Regions from separate parts of the uncultured Bacillus sp. genome, predicted to be linked through region 3. Evidence: riboswitches for the same ligand, from Rfam matches in the RefSeq annotation. Region 3 holds a riboswitch; each other region holds the start of a gene.
What was found. Region 3 has a riboswitch for S-adenosylmethionine ahead of Q5C82_RS02670 (5-methyltetrahydropteroyltriglutamate--homocysteine S-methyltransferase). Riboswitches for the same ligand answer to the same signal wherever they lie in the genome.

Region 1 (5,348 bases), on a different contig from region 3:
GCTCGATATCATTCCAGATGTTATACTTGGTCTTGGGATCATTGACGATGCAGCTGTTTTAGGTTTGATTTGGATGCTGATTAAAAAAGAAATGTCACAATATGAAAAATGGCGTTTGCAATAAATATAAAAAGCCCCGTTCTTTCTTCGAACGGGGCTTATCCTGCTTATTGATTCACGCTGTCTTTTTCATAAATTGGAACCCAGCCTTCAGTTGTGACAAAGATTCTTACCGCGACAACTTTGCGGTCCTCCTGGAGTGTGAAGTAATGGCGAATATTTTCAGGCACGGAGATTAAATCTCCAGGGTTTAAACGGACATCAAAAAACGTGCCATCCTTGCCCTGAATGACAAAAATGCCGTGTCCGCTTACGATAAAACGGACCTCATCGTCTGTATGGTGATGCTCTCTTTTAAAGTTCTCAAGCAGTTCATCAAGTTTCGGATTGCTGTCTGACAAAGAAATAACATCCTGTGCTTTGTATCCGCGGCGGGCTGAGATATCTTTAATTTCAGTTTCAAAGGTATTAAGGATTTGCTGTTTTTCTTCTTCTGTCAGATCATATTTCTCTGAAAGCTGTTCCGGGAGCTTCGCGATATCCCATTGCTCATAAATAACCTCTTGACTGTCCAGAAAACTTGCTACTTCCTCTTGATTTTCAATCGTTGTATTTGCCTCATCATGAATACGAATTGTTGCCATTTCAGTTCCTCCTTTTATTTAACCAGCTGGTGCTGGAGTGTTTTCAATTTCAAATGGTAGCTGAACAAAAATTCATATGCTTCAAGTACTTTTTTTGCTTCAAATGCTGTTCTTCCCCAAGCGGTAATACCGTGATTTCGGATCAGAACAGCTCCTGAATCTTCTGAAATCTCTTCCGCAAACAGTGCCGCGAGCGTCGGAATATGAGCCGGATTTTCAATGATCGGAATGGTCACTTCTGCATTCTCTTCCCACAAGCCGAGCGCTTTTATTATTTCCTGGCCTCTGAATGTGATTTTCTTTTGATCTCCGTATAGCTCTGAGATCACATTATTGTTTACCGTATGAACATGCAGGCAGCATCCGGCATTGGTTTTGTTGTACAAATGTGTATGCAAAAGCGTTTCCGCTGACGGTTTCAGAGAATGCCCGCTTTCGGCCGGCTCTCCGTTTAGATCCACCAGCAGAAAATCTTCATCCGTTTCTTTTCGTTTATCTTTTCCGCTTGCGGTTACAAGAAATGTTAAAGGCTCATCAGAAACCTTAATAGACAGATTGCCGCTAGTCGCCGGAAACCAATCTCTTTCTGCCAATTCCCGTTTTACTTCAGCAAGTTCTCTCCAGCGTTCTTGTTTTGCAGCCATTCCTGTACCTCCGTTACATTCTCAATATCTTTTCTTATCTCATAAAAATCTTGATACGGGAGATAATTCAGGTTCCGCTCCCGGCATTCGTTTAATAAATAATCCCTTGCAAAGCAAAGGTCAGACAGCTTTGCCGCCTCCACATCTGTAACCGAATCACCGATCATGATGATATATTGGTTCGGTTCAGCGAGTTCATGTATCACTGACGGCTTGCAGCACCCGCATTGATTTCTGCAAGTCCCTTTGCAAGAATGAGGCCAGTCAATATGAATATAGTCACTGTCAAATGAAGCATGGTTGCAATAAATATGGTCTTTCTCCACAATGCCTTCAAGCAAAGGATACACAAAAAAGTCCATTCCTCCGCTTACGATATAAAACGGAAGCTCATGCTCCTTGACAAACGCTACAAATTCCCGAAAGCCTTCCCTAATTTTTGCATCTTCCAATACATATCTTGTAATCTCTTCTTTTAATCTGCTTGGCAGAAGGCCGAACATCCGTCCGACACCTTCCTTTATCGACAGCGTTTTGGATAATACGCCGTCTTTTAATGCCGTCCACTCCGGTGGAGCAAATGTTTTCATGATGCTTATAATGTTGTCGTTCATCGTGATGGTTCCGTCAAAATCACAAATAATTAAAGGCTTTCGAGTCGTCATACAGCTTCAACCTTTCCCCATTTATCAAGGGCAAGCTTTAGATCCTTGCATTGTTCAGCTTTTTCATCTATCGGCTGGGCTTCTAAGACCGCATCAATTATGGCTCTGAACGCTTTGCCCCCGCCTTGGGCACCGTTCGGATGTCCGTGTACGCCTCCCCCGGCGTTAATAATATGATCTATACCGAAATCCCGCATTAAAAGTGGAACCATACCGGGATGAATGCCTGCTGACGGAACGGCAAATGTTTGGTTAAAGGCATCCTCTCTCACACATTCTTCGTGAATCGCCAGCGCATCTTCTTTTGGAAGCGCAACCGAACCGTATGGAGATGGGAAGAGACTAAAGTCAGCACCGCAATACCGGTTCAATTTTCCGAGCAAAAGAGCGTGAGAAAATCCGTAGAACGGAGAAGACGTAAACGCCCCGCTGACAGCTGGATGTGCCATAATCGGGATTGCGATTTCAGGATCTTCCGCTAGGCTTTGCATGACGTCCAAGCCGTAAGCGAAGACATTAAACAAAAGCGCATCCGCTCCCAATTCGGCAGCGCGTCTCGCTTTGTCTTTCAGATCAGCCGTACGTCCAGTCAAATTGACCGCATACAGCGTTTTATGCCCGGTTTGCTCATACGTTTCTTTCAATATTTGCTTTCCTTCTGTAATTCTTGTTTCAAAAGGCGCCAGACCTGTCTCAAAGAAAATTTCATCGTCCTTAATCAAATCAACTCCGCCCAGCGCCTGCTGTCTGAGCTGTTCTTTAATATCACTCAGGTCCCTTCCGATAACCCCTTTAAATATGCTCATTAACAGCGGTCTCTCAAACTCTCCCAGCAGCTTCCGAATGCCGTATACACCAAACTTCGGTCCCGGCAGCGTGCACTTAAATGCTTCAGAGAAGTGAAGGTCGAGTAATTTGATTTTTCCGTCCAGCGACAGCTTGCCAAACACTGTTGTCAGCAAAGCCGGAATATCCTGAGAGAAATTGATTTCAGGATAGGCAATTGTGATCACCGCTTGTTTTGCAGGAGTTCCCTCTCTTTCCTCTACCCTTATCACCCGTCCCTTGTGCTTTTGCATTTGCTCATGTTTCACAAGGGGCAGATCTGTCCATGAGCCTACTGTCAATCCTGTTGCGATTTGTTCTGCTTTCTTCTCTGTATCGGCTCCCGGTTCGGTCAGGAGATAAGTTGCTATTAACTCACTCATGCCAGAGCTCCTTTCATTTTCATCCATATAAAAAAACCTCTTCAAACAGCAATCGCGTCTAAAGAGGTTTCGTTTCTCGTCCGAATCTTATCTCTCAGCCGCCAGCTGCAAGAATTAGCACCGTGCTTTATAAGTCGGTTGCCGGGCTTCATCGGGCTCGTCCCTCTGCCTGCTCTTGATAAGAAAATATAGATTTTATAAATTATTTTGAATTATCCCATCGTTATCAGATCTTGTCAATGCTTTTTTGGGTAAACAGGTTCAGCTTCCCAATTCGATAAGCGGCTTCTTTGAGTCTTTCTTCACTTGTCAGCAGTCCGACTCTGACGTAGCCCTCGCCATATTCACCGAAGCCGTTTCCAGCCGCAACCGCCACATTCGCTTTTTCGAGCAAAAGGTCTGAGAACTGCTCGGAAGTATAGTCTTCAGGCACAGGCAGCCATGCAAAAAATGAACCTGCAGGAGCTGTCACATCCCAGCCGATTTCCCGGCATGCCGCAATCCAAGCGTTTCGCCTGCTCTCATATCGGGCATTTTGCTCCGCTACACACGTCTGATCAGCTAGCAGTGCCTTCGTTGCAGCCTCCTGAGTCGCTCTGAAAAGACTGACAAACATATGGTCTTGATAAAGATTGATCGCTTCAATGACCGAAGCGTTACCGACAGCGAAGCCGACCCGCCACCCTGCCATGTTATACGTTTTTGACAGCGTGTAAATTTCAATTCCGATATCCTTCGCACCTTCAGTCTGCAAAAAGCTTAACGGCTTGCAGCCGTCAAATCCTACAGCGCCGTAAGCAAAATCGTGAACGACACAGATTCCGTTCTCTTTCGCAAAACTCACGGTTTCTTCAAAAAACTCGGAGGTAGCAACAGCCCCAGTCGGATTATTCGGATAATTCAAATACATCAATTTCGCCTGTTCCCTCACTTCAGCGGCGATACTGCTGTAATCAGGAAGAAACGCCCTATCCTTTACGAGCGGCATCATTTCCATCTTCGCTTTCGCAAGTGTAACACCTGACCAGTAATCAGGATAGCCCGGATCCGGAACTAAAATCGTATCACCTGGATTCAACAAGCATTGCGGGAGCTCGACCAGACCGGCTTTCCCGCCGAATAATACAGCGACTTCAGTTTCTGGGTCAAGATCAATGCCGTATTCTCGCTTATAAAATGCTGCTGCGGCTGATTTCAGGCTGTATGAGCCGCGAAAAGACGAATATTTATGATTTTCAGGATCAGCAACGGCTCGTTTCATTTCCTCGACGATATGTTCCGGAGTCGGCTGATCCGGATTTCCCTGTCCGAGATTGATAACGTCGTGTCCTTCTGAGAGCTTTCGGTTCACTTTCTGCACCAAAGAAGCGAAGAATTGTTTAGGCAATTCCTTCAATACATGAGACTGTTCAAATTTCATCTATTCTCACCTTCTAAAAAAATCTTGAAATGATAGTCCATCATCATATATGGTTAAATGAAAAAAGTAAAGAAAAATTTGGGGTGTTAAAAAGATGAAATGGACGATATCTTGTCTTCAATTTGATATTTCATACGGTAAACCTTCGGAAAATATAAAAAAGGCTGAATTTTTGATTGAAAAAGAAAGCAAACATGCTGATGTTCTTGTTCTTCCTGAATTATGGACGACCGGATATGACTTGGCCAACCTTGATAAGCTCGCTGATGAAGACGGGCATTCTGCTCAGAGCTGGCTGCAAAAAACCGCAAAAAAACACGGGGTTCATATTGTCGCAGGATCTGTTGCTGTCAGAAAGGGTTCTGATGTTTATAATACAATGTTCATCGCAGATAAGGAAGGACGAATCATTAAAGAGTACAGCAAAGCCCATCTTTTTCAGCTGATGGATGAGCATGTGTATTTATCAGCCGGTTCCGAGGATGGATACTTCGAGCTTGAAGGCGTCAAAAGCTCAGGACTGATCTGTTATGATATCCGTTTTCCGGAATGGATCAGAAAACATACGACAAAAGGCGCTAACGTGCTGTTCATTTCTGCGGAATGGCCCCTGCCCCGTCTTGATCATTGGAAAAGCCTGCTTATTGCCCGGGCCATTGAAAATCAATGCTTTGTCGCTGCCTGCAATTGTACCGGTTCAAATCAAG
Region 2 (5,348 bases), on a different contig from region 3:
CTGGAGACGAGTCAGCAGCGATCGCTTTTCCCTTGGGCAAACGAAAGACACCGGATTCCTGATAGTCTTCTTTTTTCTCTTCGTTAGCGGGTTTCGTTTCACAGGCCTCCTCACATGCAGGAAAATGGCCTGGCTGGCGGTGGATAAACTCCGGTGGATCGGCAATGTTGAGCCTTAACAAAACGGGTTTTCCGCAATGAGAACAAAATAAATGTCCTTTTATTCCTTCTTCAAAGAGGAATTGGTAATGTTCTCTCGAATATGTATGTAAATGTATAGTTCGATCATTCAGTCGGGCGCATTTCAAAAAGGGATCCTCCCAATCAAAAAAGGTGTTCATTACAGACAAAGACTATCATATCAAAAGAAACGTGTTTCAAAAAGTAAGTTTAAGGGAAAAGGAACAGCAGAGGGGTGGGTATCGTATGATATATGCAGGTCAAATTCAGAACCAGCAATACGCTCAATATGCAAATAGAACGATTGGACACAAGCAGGATTACGCCGGAACCGAAAAAATCAACTATGTCTCGTTTCAGCGGGTATACAAGGAACTTGAAAAGCAGCAGGAGAATCAAACGGCCGCTGAAAGAAAAGTAAACGAGACAAAACGTAAGCGCTCTCTTTATAAGAGATTGCGAGAAAAAGGAATGGGTACTTATATTAATCGATATGTATAAAAAACCGTTCACATACAGAGAACGGTTTTTAATGTGCGGAAAAAATCCGGATCTCGATAGACCCGGATGCTGTTTAGTCCTTAATCATTTGTAAATGGGGAATGCCGGCATCGAGAAATTCTTTTTCAGAAAGCACGCGATACCCGCGTTTTTTGTAAAACGGCACAGCCTGCGTTTGCGCGTTTAAAATGAAACCGGAAGCGCCGCCGTCTGCCGCCGCTTTTTCGAGTGCCTTCATAATGATGCCGCCGACACCGGAGGAGCGATGGCTTTTCAATACGCAAATCCGTTCTAACTTGCCGTAGCCGTCCTTCATACGCCATCTTCCGGCGCCGACAGGCTTTGCGCCGTCATACACGACGATATGCTCCGACTCATTTTCAAGTTCGTCAATTTCTTCTTCAGCAGGTACGTTTTGTTCTTTGACAAAGACTTCTTCTCTTACATGAAATGCATCTTTCATTTGTTCTTCATTTTTTGCGATAACTGCTTCCAAAGGATTATTCTCCTCCGCCTAGCAAGAAGGTTTCATATACTGTCCACGATCCATTTTCCAGCTGGTAAAGCAAGTGGAAACGATCAACGATTTCTTCATGCGACACTTCCTGCATTTTTAATTGTCCCAGCACATCTGAATGCTCATCGTCGGAAAGATTTTGGCCGACCGTCACATGCGGAACGAAATTATATTCCTGTTCACCAGCCAACACACCGGTGTATAACTTTTCATTGAGTGTTTTTAATTCTTCCGTCGGCTCTGCTTTGATGTAAATGACATTATTGACAGGCGCAAATGAGCTGTATTTTGTCATTTTGAGAACGACCGGATGGGACTCCTTTGCGATGTTTCTCAGATGTGAAACAAGCTGATCCGCTTTCTCCTCTTCACATTCAAACGATGCTCTCAGCGTCAAATGGGGCGGGATTAGGGAATAGCTCGGGTCATAGCGCTTTCTGTAAGAGTTCGCAAGGTCTTGGAGTTTTTTTGATGGAAATAAAACGATTCCGTATTTCATATTATGTCCCTCCTGGAAATAAAGTATGATAGAGTGTTAAAGCATTTTTTTCAGCGCCGGTGTGATGAGAGGCTGCCAATATGTCCATTTGTGATCTCCGTCAAATGGTTCAAAATCATAATCGGAAAGCTTCTTCTCCAGCAGCTGTTTCAGCTCCTGATTCGGTTCTGTAAAATCCAGAATGTTTCCGTCTGTCGTGTGGACGTCAGTTTCTTTTGTTCCGATTTGGTGATAAATAGAGAGGTGTGTGATATCGTCTGACTGCTTCACAGCTTCCAATACATGTTTGTCAACATAGGGAGACTGCATGATGATATTTCCGAACATATTCGGATAATCAAGCGCTGTCATAAGAGAAACGGTCGCTCCGAGAGAATCACCGATCAGCGTCCGACCGTAGCCGACTTGATAGGTTGGATACTCGTCATCAGCAAACGGAACGAGCTCATGGGCGATGAACCGTTTATACGCCGAAAATTTTGAGCCTTCCGGATGGTAGGTTTTTCTGCGCTCTTTTACATCCTTATAAGGAACACCGATAATAATGCTCCGGTCTATTTCTCGCTTGGACAGCAATTCTTCGACCTGTCTGCCGATTCTCCCCAGCCTGAAATAATCGTGGCCGTCCTGCGCGATAATGACATGGTATTTATAAAGGGGGGAGTAGTTGGACGGCAGATAAACGAGCAATGTCATTTCCTCGTTAAGCTCTTTTGAAAAGAATTTCTTTTCTTGCACTGTGCCGTTTTTCGGTACCATAATACATTCCTCCAGGACATCACTAGACTTTCTTGCTGTTTTCCATTATTGTACCATGAATTATTAGAAATTTCTCTCTTTAAACTGTTCGGAACTCGAAGAAAAAAGAGTTGAAATAAACTGCAAATTGCGCTAATATAAAACAATCAGAAAATTGAAATCGATATTTCTTATCGTGAGAGGTGGAGGGACTGGCCCTTAGAAACCTCAGCAACCGGCTTGTTTTGCACTATGTGTGCAAAACGCCAAGGTGCTAAATCCAGCAAGCGTTTTTTATGCTTGGAAGATAAGAAGAAGCGTTAAACCCCTTCTTCTTATGAAGAAGGGGTTTTTTATTTTGAAAAGGGAAGGTGTCAGCTATATGTCACAGCACGTTGAAACGAAATTAGCCCAAATTGGGAACCGAAGCGACGAAGTAACGGGAACAGTGAGTCCTCCTATTTATTTATCAACAGCATACCGCCACAGAGGAATCGGAGAATCTACCGGATTTGATTATGTCCGCACAAAAAATCCGACACGCCAGCTTGTTGAGGACGCGATCGCCAGCTTAGAAAACGGAGCGAGAGGGCTTGCCTTCAGTTCGGGAATGGCTGCCATCCAAACGATTATGGCGCTGTTTAAAAGCGGAGATGAACTGATCGTTTCATCGGACCTATATGGCGGCACGTACCGTCTGTTTGAAAACGAATGGAAAAAATATGGATTGATCTTTCATTATGATGATTTCAGCGATGAGGACTGTTTACGCTCTAAGATTACGCCGAATACAAAAGCTGTGTTTGTAGAAACACCGACAAATCCGCTTATGCAGGAGGCGGACATTGAAAAGATCGCCCGGATTACAAAAGAGTACGGTCTTCTGCTGATCGTTGATAATACATTTTATACACCGGTCTTGCAGCGGCCGCTTGAGCTGGGAGCAGACATTGTAATTCACAGTGCAACCAAGTATTTAGGAGGGCATAACGACCTGCTTGCGGGGCTTGTCGTTGTAAAGGATGAAAAGCTTGGTGAGGAAATGTTTCAACATCAAAATGCGATCGGCGCCGTCCTGCCTCCGTTTGATTCGTGGCTTCTGATGAGAGGAATGAAAACGCTGAGCCTCAGAATGCGCCAGCATCAGGCAAACGCGCAGGGGCTTGCGGCGTTTTTAGAAGAGCAGGAGGAAATTGCCGATGTACTGTATCCCGGAAAAGGCGGCATGCTGTCCTTCCGTCTTCAAAAAGAAGAGTGGGTTAACCCGTTTTTAAAAGCGCTGAAGACCATTTGTTTCGCAGAAAGCCTCGGCGGGGTGGAGAGCTTTATTACATACCCTGCCACACAGACGCACATGGATATTCCTGAAGAAATCCGCATCGCAAATGGGGTCTGCAATCGTTTGCTGCGTTTTTCGGTCGGAATTGAACATGCGGAAGATTTAAAAGAAGACCTAAAACAAGCGTTATGTCAGGTCAAAGAGGGAGCTGTTTCTTTTGAGTAATCACAATTGGACGCTGGAAACCCAGCTCGTGCACAATCCATTTAAAACAGACGGCGCAACAGGAGCGGTCAGTGTACCGATCCAGCACGCATCGACTTTTCACCAATCTTCATTTGAAGAGTTTGGCGCATACGATTACAGCCGCTCAGGAACGCCGACAAGAACAGCTCTCGAAGAAACAATTGCCGCACTGGAAGGCGGAACGAGAGGATTTGCTTTCAGTTCAGGCATGGCTGCGATTTCAACAGCATTTTTACTTCTGTCACAGGGCGATCACGTTCTTGTGACAGAAGATGTATACGGAGGAACCTTCCGCATGGTAACAGAGGTGCTGACCCGGTTTGGCATTGAACACACGTTTGTTGATATGACGGATAGTAACGAAGTGGCGCGGAATATCAAGCCGAATACAAAGGTCATTTATATGGAGACACCTTCAAATCCGACACTTGGGATTACTGATATTCAAGCGGTGGTTCAGCTTGCAAAAGAAAACGGCTGTTTGACCTTTTTGGACAATACATTCATGACACCTGCACTGCAGCGGCCGCTTGATCTCGGCGTGGATATTGTGCTTCACAGTGCAACAAAGTTCTTGAGCGGACACAGTGATGTGCTCTCAGGCCTGGCTGCTGTCAAGGATGATGAGCTTGGGAAGCAGTTATATAAGCTGCAAAACGCGTTTGGCGCGGTCCTAGGGGTGCAAGATTGCTGGCTCGTGCTGCGCGGATTAAAAACATTACAGGTCCGTTTAGAGAAAGCGAGCCAAACAGCGCAGCGGCTTGCTGAATTTTTCCAGAAGCATCCGGCGGTGAAACGCGTATATTATCCGGGGCTGTCTGATCATCCGGGGGCCGAAACCCATAAAAGCCAGTCAACGGGAGCGGGCGCCGTGCTATCTTTTGAGCTTGAAAGCAAAGAGGCCGTTAAGAAATTAGTAGAGAATGTATCACTTCCGGTCTTTGCTGTAAGTCTTGGCGCCGTGGAATCGATTTTGTCCTATCCGGCAACGATGTCACACGCGGCAATGCCTAAGGAAGAGCGTGAAAAACGCGGCATCACAGACGGCTTGCTTCGCCTTAGCGTGGGAGTCGAACATGCAGATGATTTAGAACGTGATTTCGAACAAGCGCTGAAAGAAATTGCGCCAGTGGCGGTTCGTTAAAACGAAGCCGGGGATGGCCCGGCTTCTTTTATTGTTCATCATCAGGATTCAGAATCGCGAGGACTTGATGATCCTCCCAAACGCCGTTGATTTTCACATTTTTTCGGGCGATGCCCTCTTTATGAAATCCCGCTTTTTCCAATACACGCATGGACCCGAGATTGCGTGGCATCACACCGGCTTCAATACGGTGCAGTTTCAATTCGTGAAACGCAAAATCAACAATCAATTTGACGGCCTCTGTC
Region 3 (5,348 bases):
GGTCGGGGCGCTGGAAGGCGCGCCCCACGGCATTACAGTCAACGCGCTCTGTCCGGGATATGTCGATACAAAGCTTGTCCGCAATCAGCTGAGCGATCTTTCAAAAACGAGAAATGTCCCTTACGACTCCGTGCTTGAACAGGTCATTTTCCCGCTTGTGCCGCAAAAACGATTGCTTTCCGTCAAGGAAATCGCGGATTATGCGGTGTTTTTGGCAAGCGAGAAAGCAAAGGGTATCACCGGGCAGGCTGTCGTCCTTGATGGGGGCTACACCGCTCAATAACATAAAAAACACACTTGCTCCGCCAGGGAATCAAGTGTGTTTTTTCTTTGCTTATTTCCAAACATCGTTAGCGATCTCAACCACATGGCGAAGCTTCGCCCATTGCTGTTCTTCAGTCAGCTTGTTGCCTTCCTCAGTTGAAGCGAATCCGCATTGAGGGCTGAGGCAAAGCTGGTCTAAGCTCACATAGCGGGACGCTTCTTCGATACGGCGTTTTACATCGTCTGGATGTTCAAGCTCACCGAATTTAGATGTCACTAAGCCAAGGACAAGCTGAAGATCAGAGCGCTTCACATAACGGAGTGGTTCAAATCCGCCTGAGCGTGAATCATCATACTCTAGGAAAAGCCCGTCCAGGTTCAAGCCGTCAAAAATGGTTTCGGCTGCTGCGTCATAGCCGCCTTCCGCTGTCCAAGTGGACTGGAAGTTGCCGCGGCAAATATGCATTGTTACGGTCAAGTCATCCGGACGGTCTGCAATCGCGTCGTTAATGGATTTCGCAAACAGCTGGCGAAGCTCGTCAGGCGTTGTTCCGAACGCTTCGATTTGTTTTAAGCCTTTTTCAGATAAGAAAACAGCCCATGCTGTATCATCAAGCTGGAGGTAGCGGCAGCCTCTGTCATAAAACGCTTGAATCGCTTTTTTATATGCTTTGGATACATCGTGCTGGAAAAGGTGATAGTCGTTTTTGTATGCGTCCTTTTCCAGCTTTCCGCGGAAAAACAGCATATTCGGGCTTGGGATCGTCATCTTTGGCGTAGCGTCACCGGCAATGCTATGGAGAAATGAGTAATCTTCAAGCATTGGGTGAGTTGAAAAGTCGATATCACCGGTGACTTTTATGCCTCGTGCTTTTGTCTGTACATTATGGAATTGAATGCCCTGCTCAGGAGTAAACGGCTCAACGCCATCCAGGTTTTCCAGGAAATCAAAATGCCACCATGCTCTGCGGAATTCACCGTCTGTCACGACGTTCAGGCCGGTTTCCTTCTGTTTTTCCACAATGCGGATGATTTCATCGTTTTCGATTTGGCGAAGCTGCTCAGCCGTAATCTCGCCGGCCGCTTTTTGCAGCCGCGCTTTTTTAACAGGCTCAGATCTCAGCAGGCTTCCAACTTGATCCGCGTGAAACGGCGGTTTTTTTCTTTGAAGTGATTTTTGTTCTGCGGGTGTTGTTTGTTGTGGCATGTTGTCCATTCCTTCTTTCCATTCGAATATAAAAAAGCTCTTCCTTTGGATAAGGAAGAGCTTGTGTGACAATCTCAACCTTATCTTCAAGAGCAATCATTGCTCTAAAGGATTTAGCACCATTCTGTTAAACAGCGGTTGCCGGGTATCGCAGGGCCAGTCCCTCCACCTCTCTTGATAAGGAAAACCTTTTTATGAAATTTTCTGATAGCATATATTATTCACACTTTTTTCGTTTCTGTCAATGATAGATTATCTCCACACATCGTTGGCGATGTCGATGACATGGCGCAGCTTCGCCCATTGCTGCTCCTCTGTCAAAAGATTTCCTTCTTCAGTAGAGGCGAAACCGCACTGCGGGCTGAGGCACAGCTGATCCAGGCTGACAAAGCGTGCCGCTTCATTGATTCGGCGTTTCACATCCTCAGGATTTTCAAGCTCACCGTATTTGGATGTAATCAAGCCAAGCACAATTTGCAGATTTTTGCGTTTCACGAAACGGAGCGGATCAAAATTTCCGGAGCGGTCATCATCGTATTCTAAGAACAGCCCATCCAGATTTAAGCCGTCCAAAATTATTTCCGCTACAGCATCGTAGCCTCCTGATGCCGCCCAAGTTGAACGGAAGTTGCCGCGGCAAATGTGCATCGTGATTGCTAAATCATCAGGACGGTCTGCTACTGCATCGTTAATCGTTTTGGCGAATAAGGCAGGCAATGTTTCTGGATCACCGCCAAGCGCCCGGACGACCTCTCTGCCTTTTTCCTCAAAGAAGAGAGACCATGACGTATCATCAAGCTGAAGATAGCGGCATCCAGCATCATAGAAGGCTTTAATTGCTTTTTTGTACGTTTGGGCCAGATCATGAAAATATTCCTCTTGGTCGTCATAAATCCCTTTATCCGCCTTTTCACCGAAAAACAGCATATTCGGGCTCGGAATCGTCAATTTTGGTGTCGCGTCGCCGGCGATCTCATGTAAAAATTGATAATCGGCAAGCGCTGGGTGGCTCGTAAAATCGAGTTTTCCCGTCACTTTGATGCTGCGTGCTTTTGTTTTCGCATGATGGAACTGAATCCCTTCAGCCGGGATGAACGCTTCTACACCGTCAAGCCCTTCCAGGAAATCGTAATGCCACCAAGATCGGCGGAATTCCCCATCTGTTACCACATCGAGGCCGATTTCTTTTTGTTTTTCTACAATGCGAGTGATTTCTTGATTTTCGATATCACGAAGCTGATCCGCAGTGATCTCGCCGGCTGCTTTTTTTTGCCGGGCTTCTTTCACCGGAGCAGATCTCAGTAAACTGCCGACATGATCGGCACGGAAAGGAGCTTTGCGTTGTTTTTCTGTTTTTTGTCCTGCAACATTTGTTTGTTGAGCCATGTCATTCGCCTCTTTTCTGAAATGTGTTGAGCATAAAAAAGCTCTCCCTTTGAGTAAGGAAGAGCTTGAATGATCAAATCTCCGCCTCATCTGCAAGAACGCAATGTTCTAAAGGATTTAGCACCATTCTGTATGAAACAGCGGTTGCCGGGTATCATAGGGCCAGTCCCTCCACCTCTCTTGATAAGGTACATCTTCATATTCAGATTTCAATTATCTTAATATTATTACTTTTGACTCAATTGTCAACAATTTTTTAGAAAATACTTTCATCTTCGTCGTTATATAATACCATATCAAGCACGATAGCAATGGCTGTACAGATCAGCACATCTTCCTCGTTTGCAATCTGCAAATGATAGGAATCACCCCAGCTGAGCCACTTTTTGCTCACTGACATACGGACATTCTCCCCGTCCGTCAGTTGAAATTCATCCTTCCACAAGTCACCGTCAATTTCCCAGTTAAGCTTGGAAATTTCAAATTTCGGTTTGAAAAACGTTAATTTCTTCGCCACTTCACAAACTGTTTCCCCGCCAATTGAAATCTCGTATCGCGGCAATACAGACATTACTTTTTGTTCGATAGAAACGAGTGTTTTTCCGGATGAATCTGTCATTTGTAGCGAGTCTCCTAACGAAAAGAATCGGCCCTCGACCTTGAAAGCCTCTTGTTCATCTCGGTCATAAATGTGAAATGCATCTTTAAACGAGAACATTTTTTGTTTCATAAATAGTTCGATCATTGCTGAAATCTCCTTTTGGATTTGCCTTGTAAGAGATTACGGACAGGCGGCAAAAAGGTTTCAAGTTCCAAATCTAGTGATCAGAAACCCTGCTGATTGTTTTCCCGAGTAATAAATGTTTCTAAAATTGAAAAAGGCTGCATGATTCAGCAGCCTTTTCGTTTGAAATATAGGATTAGGAAAGATGCATCCGGCGTTTTTGGCGGATCGCGTCAAGGTCGATTAGGTTGTTGTGATGAGGTGCGGCTGCTGGCAGAGGGCTTGTCTTTTGCGGTTTGCGGCGATTGTCCTTGCTGAAAGAAAAAAGAAGATAGCCGCATAATGCGATGATAATAAATAGGATCATTTTACATACCTCCCAAAAAAAGTTTTGGTATTCTCTATTGTACGGATAAAATGTCAAAAAGTATTCAAAAAATTCAAAATCGATCAAAAATAAATAACTGCCCCTCAAAAACAGTCTAACCTGTTGACCTGAAAATAGTCTTACAACATGGTGATTGTTCTGGTTGATGATTGGTTCTATAGTTACTATCGACGATAAAATAAATTCCTTTATATAACTTTTAACCTAAAATTTCATAATTCGAATTACCTGTTTTCGGGTGCTGTTTTCTTGCTTGTTTGGTTTATACCCTATTTTGCGGAATCAAACACAAAAAACCCAAATTACGGAGCATTTGGGCGGTACGAGGGTATGCAGATTGTGGTTTTGTGGATTTGAAAGACTGATCAGAAGAAGCGTTTGAACATTTTTCTGATTTTTTGAAATGGGCTCGATTTCTTTTGCATGTTAAGCGGCCTGGTCATCATCCATTTTTTCAATAGACTTTTTGCAGCTATTGCATGTTTTGTCATTGTTTTTCCTCCTCAACTGTTGATACTTGTTTTACGGAGGAAGTATTCAAAATGTTTCATTTTTACACAAAAAACCAGTCCTTTTTTAGGACTGGCTTTTGGTATTATGCCTGTTCTTCAAACAGTTTTGCAATCTCAACGATGACATTTACGGCTTTTACCATGTTATCAGCTGAGATGTATTCAAATTTGCCGTGGAAGTTTTCCCCGCCGGTAAAGATGTTTGGCGTCGGGAGTCCCATGTAGGACAGCTGGGATCCGTCCGTGCCGCCGCGAATTGGAGAAATCTTCGGTTCGATGCCGAGGTTTTTCATCGCTTGCTTGGCAATGTTGACAATTTCGATGACAGGTTCAATTTTCTCTCTCATGTTGTAGTATTGATCGTTCATATTAAGCTGAATCCGGTCTTTCCCGTATTCGTTTTGAAGTTCTTCAACGACACGCTTCATTGTTTCTTTTCTGCTTTGGAAGTTACCTTTGTCGAAGTCTCTGATAATGTAGTGGAGTTTTGTTTCCTCTACATCTCCTTGAATTGACAGCAGGTGGTAGAATCCTTCGTATCCTTCTGTATATTCAGGCGCTTCGTCTGCCGGCAGCAGGCTGTTCAGCTTCATTGCGATTTTCGCAGAGCTGATCATTTTCCCTTTTGCCGTTCCGGGATGTACGTTGTTGCCTTTGATTGTGATTTTTGCGGCAGCGGCATTGAAGCTTTCGTATTCAAGCTCGCCGAGCGGGCCGCCGTCAACTGTGTAGGCAAAGGACGCATTAAACCGTTTTACATCAAATTGGTGCGGTCCTCTTCCGATTTCTTCATCAGGCGTAAAGGCCACTCTGATTGTGCCGTGCTTGATTTCAGGGTGTTTGATAAGGTAATCCATGGCTGTCATG
Region 4 (5,348 bases), on a different contig from region 3:
TCTCATATGAACGTTTACAGAGTCATAGATCGCGTCTCTGACTTCTTTTACAAGCTTATCTTCTTCAGTTTGAACTGGCTTAAAGTTCGCTTTGAAATACGTTTTGAATGTGATATCGCCGTCCGGGCGGATTGTGAACTGGGAACCCGGCTCTACTTTTTTCACATCGGCATCAAGCGTGCTTGGTTCAGGAACGAATTGGAAAGACATGTACTGCTGTAATGCCTCTTTATCTATTTCAATATCATTCTGAGCAACCATTAAACTTTTTCTCTCTGAGGCAAAATAAACCTGATCATTGATCGTTGTGTAGTACAACGGTTTAATGCCGAATGGATCTCTTGCTCCATAAAGCACATGATCGTTTTTATTCCAAATCAGAAAGGCAAACATACCGCGGAGTTTGGACGCCGCTTCTTCTTTATAGTGACGGTAAGTCGCAAGAAGAACCTCTGTGTCCGAATCCGTGTTGAATGTGTACCCCTTTGCTTCAAGTTCTTCTCTCAGTTCAATATAGTTATAGATTTCTCCGTTAAAGATAATCCAATATGTTTCATCTTCATATGATAAAGGCTGTCCGCCATTTTCTACATCAATAATGCTGAGCCGTCTGAATCCGAATCCAACGTGCTCATCATGGAAATATCCATCACTGTCAGGACCGCGGTGAACGATCATTTGGTTCATTTGTTTGATTAGTTCTTCTTGATCAGCGGTTTGAGCTAACGGATGCTTGTTAAAAACCCCGACAAATCCACACATAGTATTGCCTCCATAATTAAAATTGTCATCATTGAACCCCTATTTATAGACGCTGTGAATAGTATTTGGTTTCACGGTTATGTAAAAAAATAAACATGAATACAACGTGAAAAAGGGAAAGCCGCTTAACCAGTAAGCGGCTATAAAGTTATTCTCCTAACGCTTCTTTACGCAGCTGCTCCGCCTTGTCTGTACGTTCCCACGGAAGATCAACATCGTGGCGTCCAAAGTGGCCGTACGCAGCAGTTTGTTTGTAGATCGGACGGCGTAAATCAAGCATTTTGATAATGCCGGCAGGTCGTAAATCAAAGTTATTGCGAACAACTTCAATCAGTTTTTCCTCAGAAGCTTTTCCGGAACCGAATGTGTTGATTGAGATTGATACAGGCTGTGCAACACCGATCGCGTAAGCAAGCTGTACTTCGCAAGAATCAGCAAGCTCAGCCGCAACGATGTTTTTCGCAACGTATCTCGCTGCGTAAGCTGCAGAACGGTCTACCTTCGTTGCATCCTTACCTGAGAACGCTCCTCCGCCATGGCGTGCATAGCCGCCGTACGTATCAACGATGATTTTGCGTCCTGTTAGTCCCGCATCCCCTTGAGGACCTCCGATTACGAAACGTCCTGTAGGGTTGATGAAATACTTTGTTTCTTCATCAATCAGCTCTTTAGGAACAACCGGATTGATCACATGTTCTTTGATGTTGCGCTGGATTTGCTCAAGCGTAATTTCAGGGTGGTGCTGAGTTGAAATAACAATCGCGTCAATGCGGACAGGTTTGTTATTTTCATCGTACTCAACCGTTACCTGTGTTTTGCCGTCAGGGCGAAGGTACGGAAGAATATCTTCTTTACGGACTTCACTCAGGCGGCGGGCTAATTTATGAGCAAGTGAAATTGGAAGAGGCATAAGCTCTTTCGTTTCGTTGCACGCGTAACCGAACATTAAACCTTGGTCACCCGCACCGATCGCTTCAATTTCTTCGTCGCTCATTGTGCCTTCACGGGCTTCAAGCGCTTGGTCTACACCCATTGCGATATCAGCAGACTGCTCGTCAATTGATGTTAAAACCGCACAAGTTTCCGCATCAAATCCGTATTTCGCACGTGTGTATCCGATTTCTTTAATGGTTTGACGAACCGTTTTCGGAATGTCAACATACGTAGATGTTGTGATTTCTCCGCTGACAAGCACCAAACCAGTTGTCACAGACGTCTCACAAGCAACACGCGCGTTAGGGTCTTTCTTTAAAATTTCATCTAAAATGCTGTCAGAAATCTGGTCACAGATTTTATCCGGATGCCCCTCCGTAACAGATTCTGATGTAAATAAACGACGATTTTTACTCATGATTTGCTTCCTCCTGCACAAGGCCTCCCGAAAGACCTTGTATATATGATACGGAACTCGCTCCCTCTTATACAATGTAACGTTATATTAGAGAATGTTAATTGGCATATTTATGAAATAAAAAAACCTTTTCCATCGAGGAAAGGGTTTGGTCTTTGTGCCTTTCACTCTTATCGCTCAAGGAATCATACAACCTTGCAACAGGTTAGCACCTTGGTTGTCTCACACAGTTAAACATAATAAATAACAGAGAAACCGGTTGCTGGGCTTCATAGGGCCTGTCCCTCCGCCAGCTCGGGATAAGAGTATCCGCTCAATGAAATATCTTATCGTAAAAGGGTTTGCAATGTCAATATGATTCAGAAGAAATAGGCACCTATATCGAGGGAAAACATTGGAAAACGCACACACAAAAAAACGATAAATAGTATAGACTATTTGAAAATATATGTTATACTAATTCACAATTAGCAAAACACAAAAAACGATAAAGGAAGGTTTCATATGAACTCAGTTGATTTAACCGCTGATTTACAAGCCTTATTAACAAGCCCAAATGTGCGTCATAATTTATCAGCAGCGCAGCTTACAGAAAAAGTACTTTCCCGGAACGAAGGCATTTTAACTTCTACGGGTGCTGTTCGGGCGACAACAGGCGCTTATACAGGACGCTCACCTAATGACAAATTTATCGTGGAGGAAGAAAGCACGATAAATAAGATCGATTGGGGTACGGTGAATCAGCCGATTTCAGAAGAAGCGTTTGAGCGGCTGTACACGAAAGTTGTCAGCTATCTGAAACAGCGGGATGAGCTGTTTGTTTTCGAAGGATTTGCCGGCGCAGATGAAAAATACAGACTGCCGATCACTGTCGTAAATGAGTTCGCATGGCACAATTTATTCGCCAGACAGCTGTTTATCCGCCCAGAAGGCAATGATAAGAAAACAGTTGAACAACCGTTTACCATTCTTTCTGCTCCGCATTTCAAAGCAGATCCAAAAACAGACGGCACACATTCCGAAACCTTTATTATTGTCTCTTTCGAAAAGCGGACGATTTTAATCGGCGGAACAGAGTATGCCGGAGAAATGAAGAAGTCCATCTTCTCCATTATGAATTTCCTGCTCCCTGAAAGAGATATTTTATCCATGCATTGCTCTGCCAATGTCGGTGAAAAAGGCGATGTTGCCCTTTTCTTCGGACTGTCTGGAACAGGCAAGACCACTCTTTCAGCCGATGCTGACCGCAAACTGATCGGCGATGATGAACACGGATGGTCTGACACAGGCGTCTTTAATATTGAAGGCGGATGCTACGCCAAGTGTATTCATTTAAGCGAAGAAAAGGAACCTCAGATCTTTAACGCGATCCGCTTCGGGTCTGTTCTCGAAAATGTTGTTGTTGATGAAGATACACGCGAAGCCAATTATGATGATTCCTTCTATACCGAAAACACGCGTGCGGCTTACCCGATTCATATGATTGACAACATCGTGACACCAAGCATGGCAGACCACCCGTCAGCAATTGTATTTTTGACGGCTGATGCATTCGGAGTCTTGCCCCCGATTAGCAAACTGACGAAGGAGCAGGCGATGTATCATTTCTTGAGCGGTTATACGAGTAAGCTAGCCGGAACCGAACGCGGTGTGACGTCTCCTGAGACGACGTTTTCCACATGCTTCGGCTCACCGTTCCTGCCGCTTCCTGCTCATGTCTATGCTGAAATGCTCGGCAAAAAGATCGATGAACACGGCGCAGACGTTTTCTTGGTCAATACCGGCTGGACCGGCGGCGGCTACGGTACAGGCGAACGCATGAAGCTTTCTTACACGAGAGCGATGGTCAAAGCAGCGATTGAAGGCAAATTAGAGGATACAGAAATGATGACTGACGATATTTTCGGCCTGCATATACCGGTCCATGTTCCTGGCGTTCCTGATCATATCCTTCAGCCTGAAAACACGTGGAGCAACAAGAAAGAATACAGAGAAAAGGCTCTCTACCTCGCAAATGAATTCAAAGAGAATTTTAAAAAATTCGCACATACAGATGCCATTGCACTGGCAGGCGGCCCTCTCGTTTAAAAAGCAAAAGCCAAGAGCAATTACGCTCTTGGCTTGTTTTAATTGACAGAATGCAAAGAAGTCAGCTTGTACGTAATGATGGTCCGGCCGTCTTCCCATTGAAGTTTCTGCACTTCAGCTGTGCCTGACTTTTCGCCGAACTTTGTTTTGCGCACATCCATCGGAATCTCCATCGGATACACACGGTATCCGTCTTTCTCTAACGTGAATATATTTTCATCTATGCGAACTTCTTTTCCTTTTGTCACAATCAGTGTATTAAATTCAACAGGCATTCCCAAAGTGAAATCCCCTTTCGTTCTCTTTTTTCTTTATCATAACATATTTCACCGTCAGCGGTTTTTCATCCATTGCGTGAGCTGCCGCACGATACGCCGGTTTTCTTTTGGCGGGAAATAATGTGTGAATTTACTGTAGTACCATGTCTCCACCGGCTTATGCAGCTGTTTTAGCTTCTCTTCAAATAAATAGGAATGCTGAATCGAAACGTTTTGGTCTTTTTCTCCATGGATTAATAGCACAGGTGCCTGAATTTTATTTACTTGGTCAAACGGTGTTCTCCATTTGTATTCCTCAGGCACCTTCTTCGGCGTTCCGCCGATGACTCTTTTCATCATTCGCCGCAAATCCTGCCGCTCCTCATATGTAAGGTTCATATCGCTGACGCCTCCCCAGGAAACGAATGAAGCAGCATGCCGGCCCATTTCAATCGCAGTGAGCATTCCCATAATTCCGCCGCGGGAAAAACCGAAGATATGGATTCTGTCCTTCTTGACATTTGGATGCTGCTGAAGCAGGCGAAAAGCGGAAAAAGCATCTTCCCGGTCTTCTCCGGCAAAATCCTCGTTGCCCTCTCCCCCTTGATTTCCTCTGTAAAAAGGAGCAAACACAACAAACCCTTGGGATGCAAACTGGATAATCCGTCCCGGCCGAACCATGCCCACGCTTTTAATCCCGCCGCGCAAATATAAAAATCCGTCATATTGTCCCGGTGCCGCCGGCTCAGCCAGAAGCCCTTTTACCCGTAAACCATTTGATAAATAGCAGATCGTGTACAGACGCACATGCTGGCTTGGCGACGGAAATCTTCTTTTCTCAACAATCATAGCAGCCGCCTCCTTTTTCTATATGCTTTCCTTACTCCAAA

Region 1: linked by a shared signal. The riboswitch ahead of mtnW (2,3-diketo-5-methylthiopentyl-1-phosphate enolase) and the one ahead of Q5C82_RS02670 (5-methyltetrahydropteroyltriglutamate--homocysteine S-methyltransferase) in region 3 are both predicted to bind S-adenosylmethionine.
Region 2: linked by a shared signal. The riboswitch ahead of metI (cystathionine gamma-synthase/O-acetylhomoserine thiolyase) and the one ahead of Q5C82_RS02670 (5-methyltetrahydropteroyltriglutamate--homocysteine S-methyltransferase) in region 3 are both predicted to bind S-adenosylmethionine.
Region 4: linked by a shared signal. The riboswitch ahead of metK (methionine adenosyltransferase) and the one ahead of Q5C82_RS02670 (5-methyltetrahydropteroyltriglutamate--homocysteine S-methyltransferase) in region 3 are both predicted to bind S-adenosylmethionine.

What each region holds. Positions count from the first base shown of each region.
Region 1 is NZ_CATYRA010000009.1:73,094-78,441, forward strand. It holds gene Q5C82_RS15290 (YkvA family protein) at 1-124, shown strand, start outside; gene mtnD (acireductone dioxygenase) at 168-704, opposite strand; gene Q5C82_RS15300 (methylthioribulose 1-phosphate dehydratase) at 719-1,348, opposite strand; gene mtnX (2-hydroxy-3-keto-5-methylthiopentenyl-1-phosphate phosphatase) at 1,306-2,013, opposite strand; gene mtnW (2,3-diketo-5-methylthiopentyl-1-phosphate enolase) at 2,010-3,221, opposite strand; SAM riboswitch class I at 3,306-3,406, opposite strand; gene mtnE (methionine-glutamine aminotransferase) at 3,448-4,641, opposite strand; gene Q5C82_RS15320 (carbon-nitrogen family hydrolase) at 4,736-5,348, shown strand, end outside.
Region 2 is NZ_CATYRA010000003.1:74,742-80,089, reverse strand. It holds gene Q5C82_RS06150 (ATP-dependent helicase) at 1-307, opposite strand, end outside; gene Q5C82_RS06145 (hypothetical protein) at 426-680, shown strand; gene Q5C82_RS06140 (GNAT family N-acetyltransferase) at 754-1,176, opposite strand; gene Q5C82_RS06135 (YjcG family protein) at 1,181-1,696, opposite strand; gene Q5C82_RS06130 (esterase family protein) at 1,733-2,455, opposite strand; SAM riboswitch class I at 2,623-2,748, shown strand; gene metI (cystathionine gamma-synthase/O-acetylhomoserine thiolyase) at 2,817-3,938, shown strand; gene metC (cystathionine beta-lyase) at 3,931-5,103, shown strand; partial or broken gene Q5C82_RS06115 (GNAT family N-acetyltransferase) at 5,132-5,348, opposite strand, start outside.
Region 3 is NZ_CATYRA010000001.1:534,471-539,818, reverse strand. It holds gene Q5C82_RS02680 (3-hydroxybutyrate dehydrogenase) at 1-283, shown strand, start outside; gene Q5C82_RS02675 (5-methyltetrahydropteroyltriglutamate--homocysteine S-methyltransferase) at 335-1,471, opposite strand; SAM riboswitch class I at 1,549-1,655, opposite strand; gene Q5C82_RS02670 (5-methyltetrahydropteroyltriglutamate--homocysteine S-methyltransferase) at 1,724-2,857, opposite strand; SAM riboswitch class I at 2,941-3,047, opposite strand; gene Q5C82_RS02665 (LURP-one-related/scramblase family protein) at 3,114-3,602, opposite strand; gene Q5C82_RS02660 (hypothetical protein) at 3,778-4,056, opposite strand; gene Q5C82_RS02655 (hypothetical protein) at 4,335-4,460, opposite strand; gene pepT (peptidase T) at 4,565-5,348, opposite strand, start outside.
Region 4 is NZ_CATYRA010000004.1:2,763-8,110, reverse strand. It holds gene asnB (asparagine synthase (glutamine-hydrolyzing)) at 1-762, opposite strand, end outside; gene metK (methionine adenosyltransferase) at 911-2,113, opposite strand; SAM riboswitch class I at 2,281-2,419, opposite strand; gene pckA (phosphoenolpyruvate carboxykinase (ATP)) at 2,618-4,201, shown strand; gene Q5C82_RS07825 (DUF2584 domain-containing protein) at 4,240-4,482, opposite strand; gene Q5C82_RS07820 (S9 family peptidase) at 4,534-5,307, opposite strand.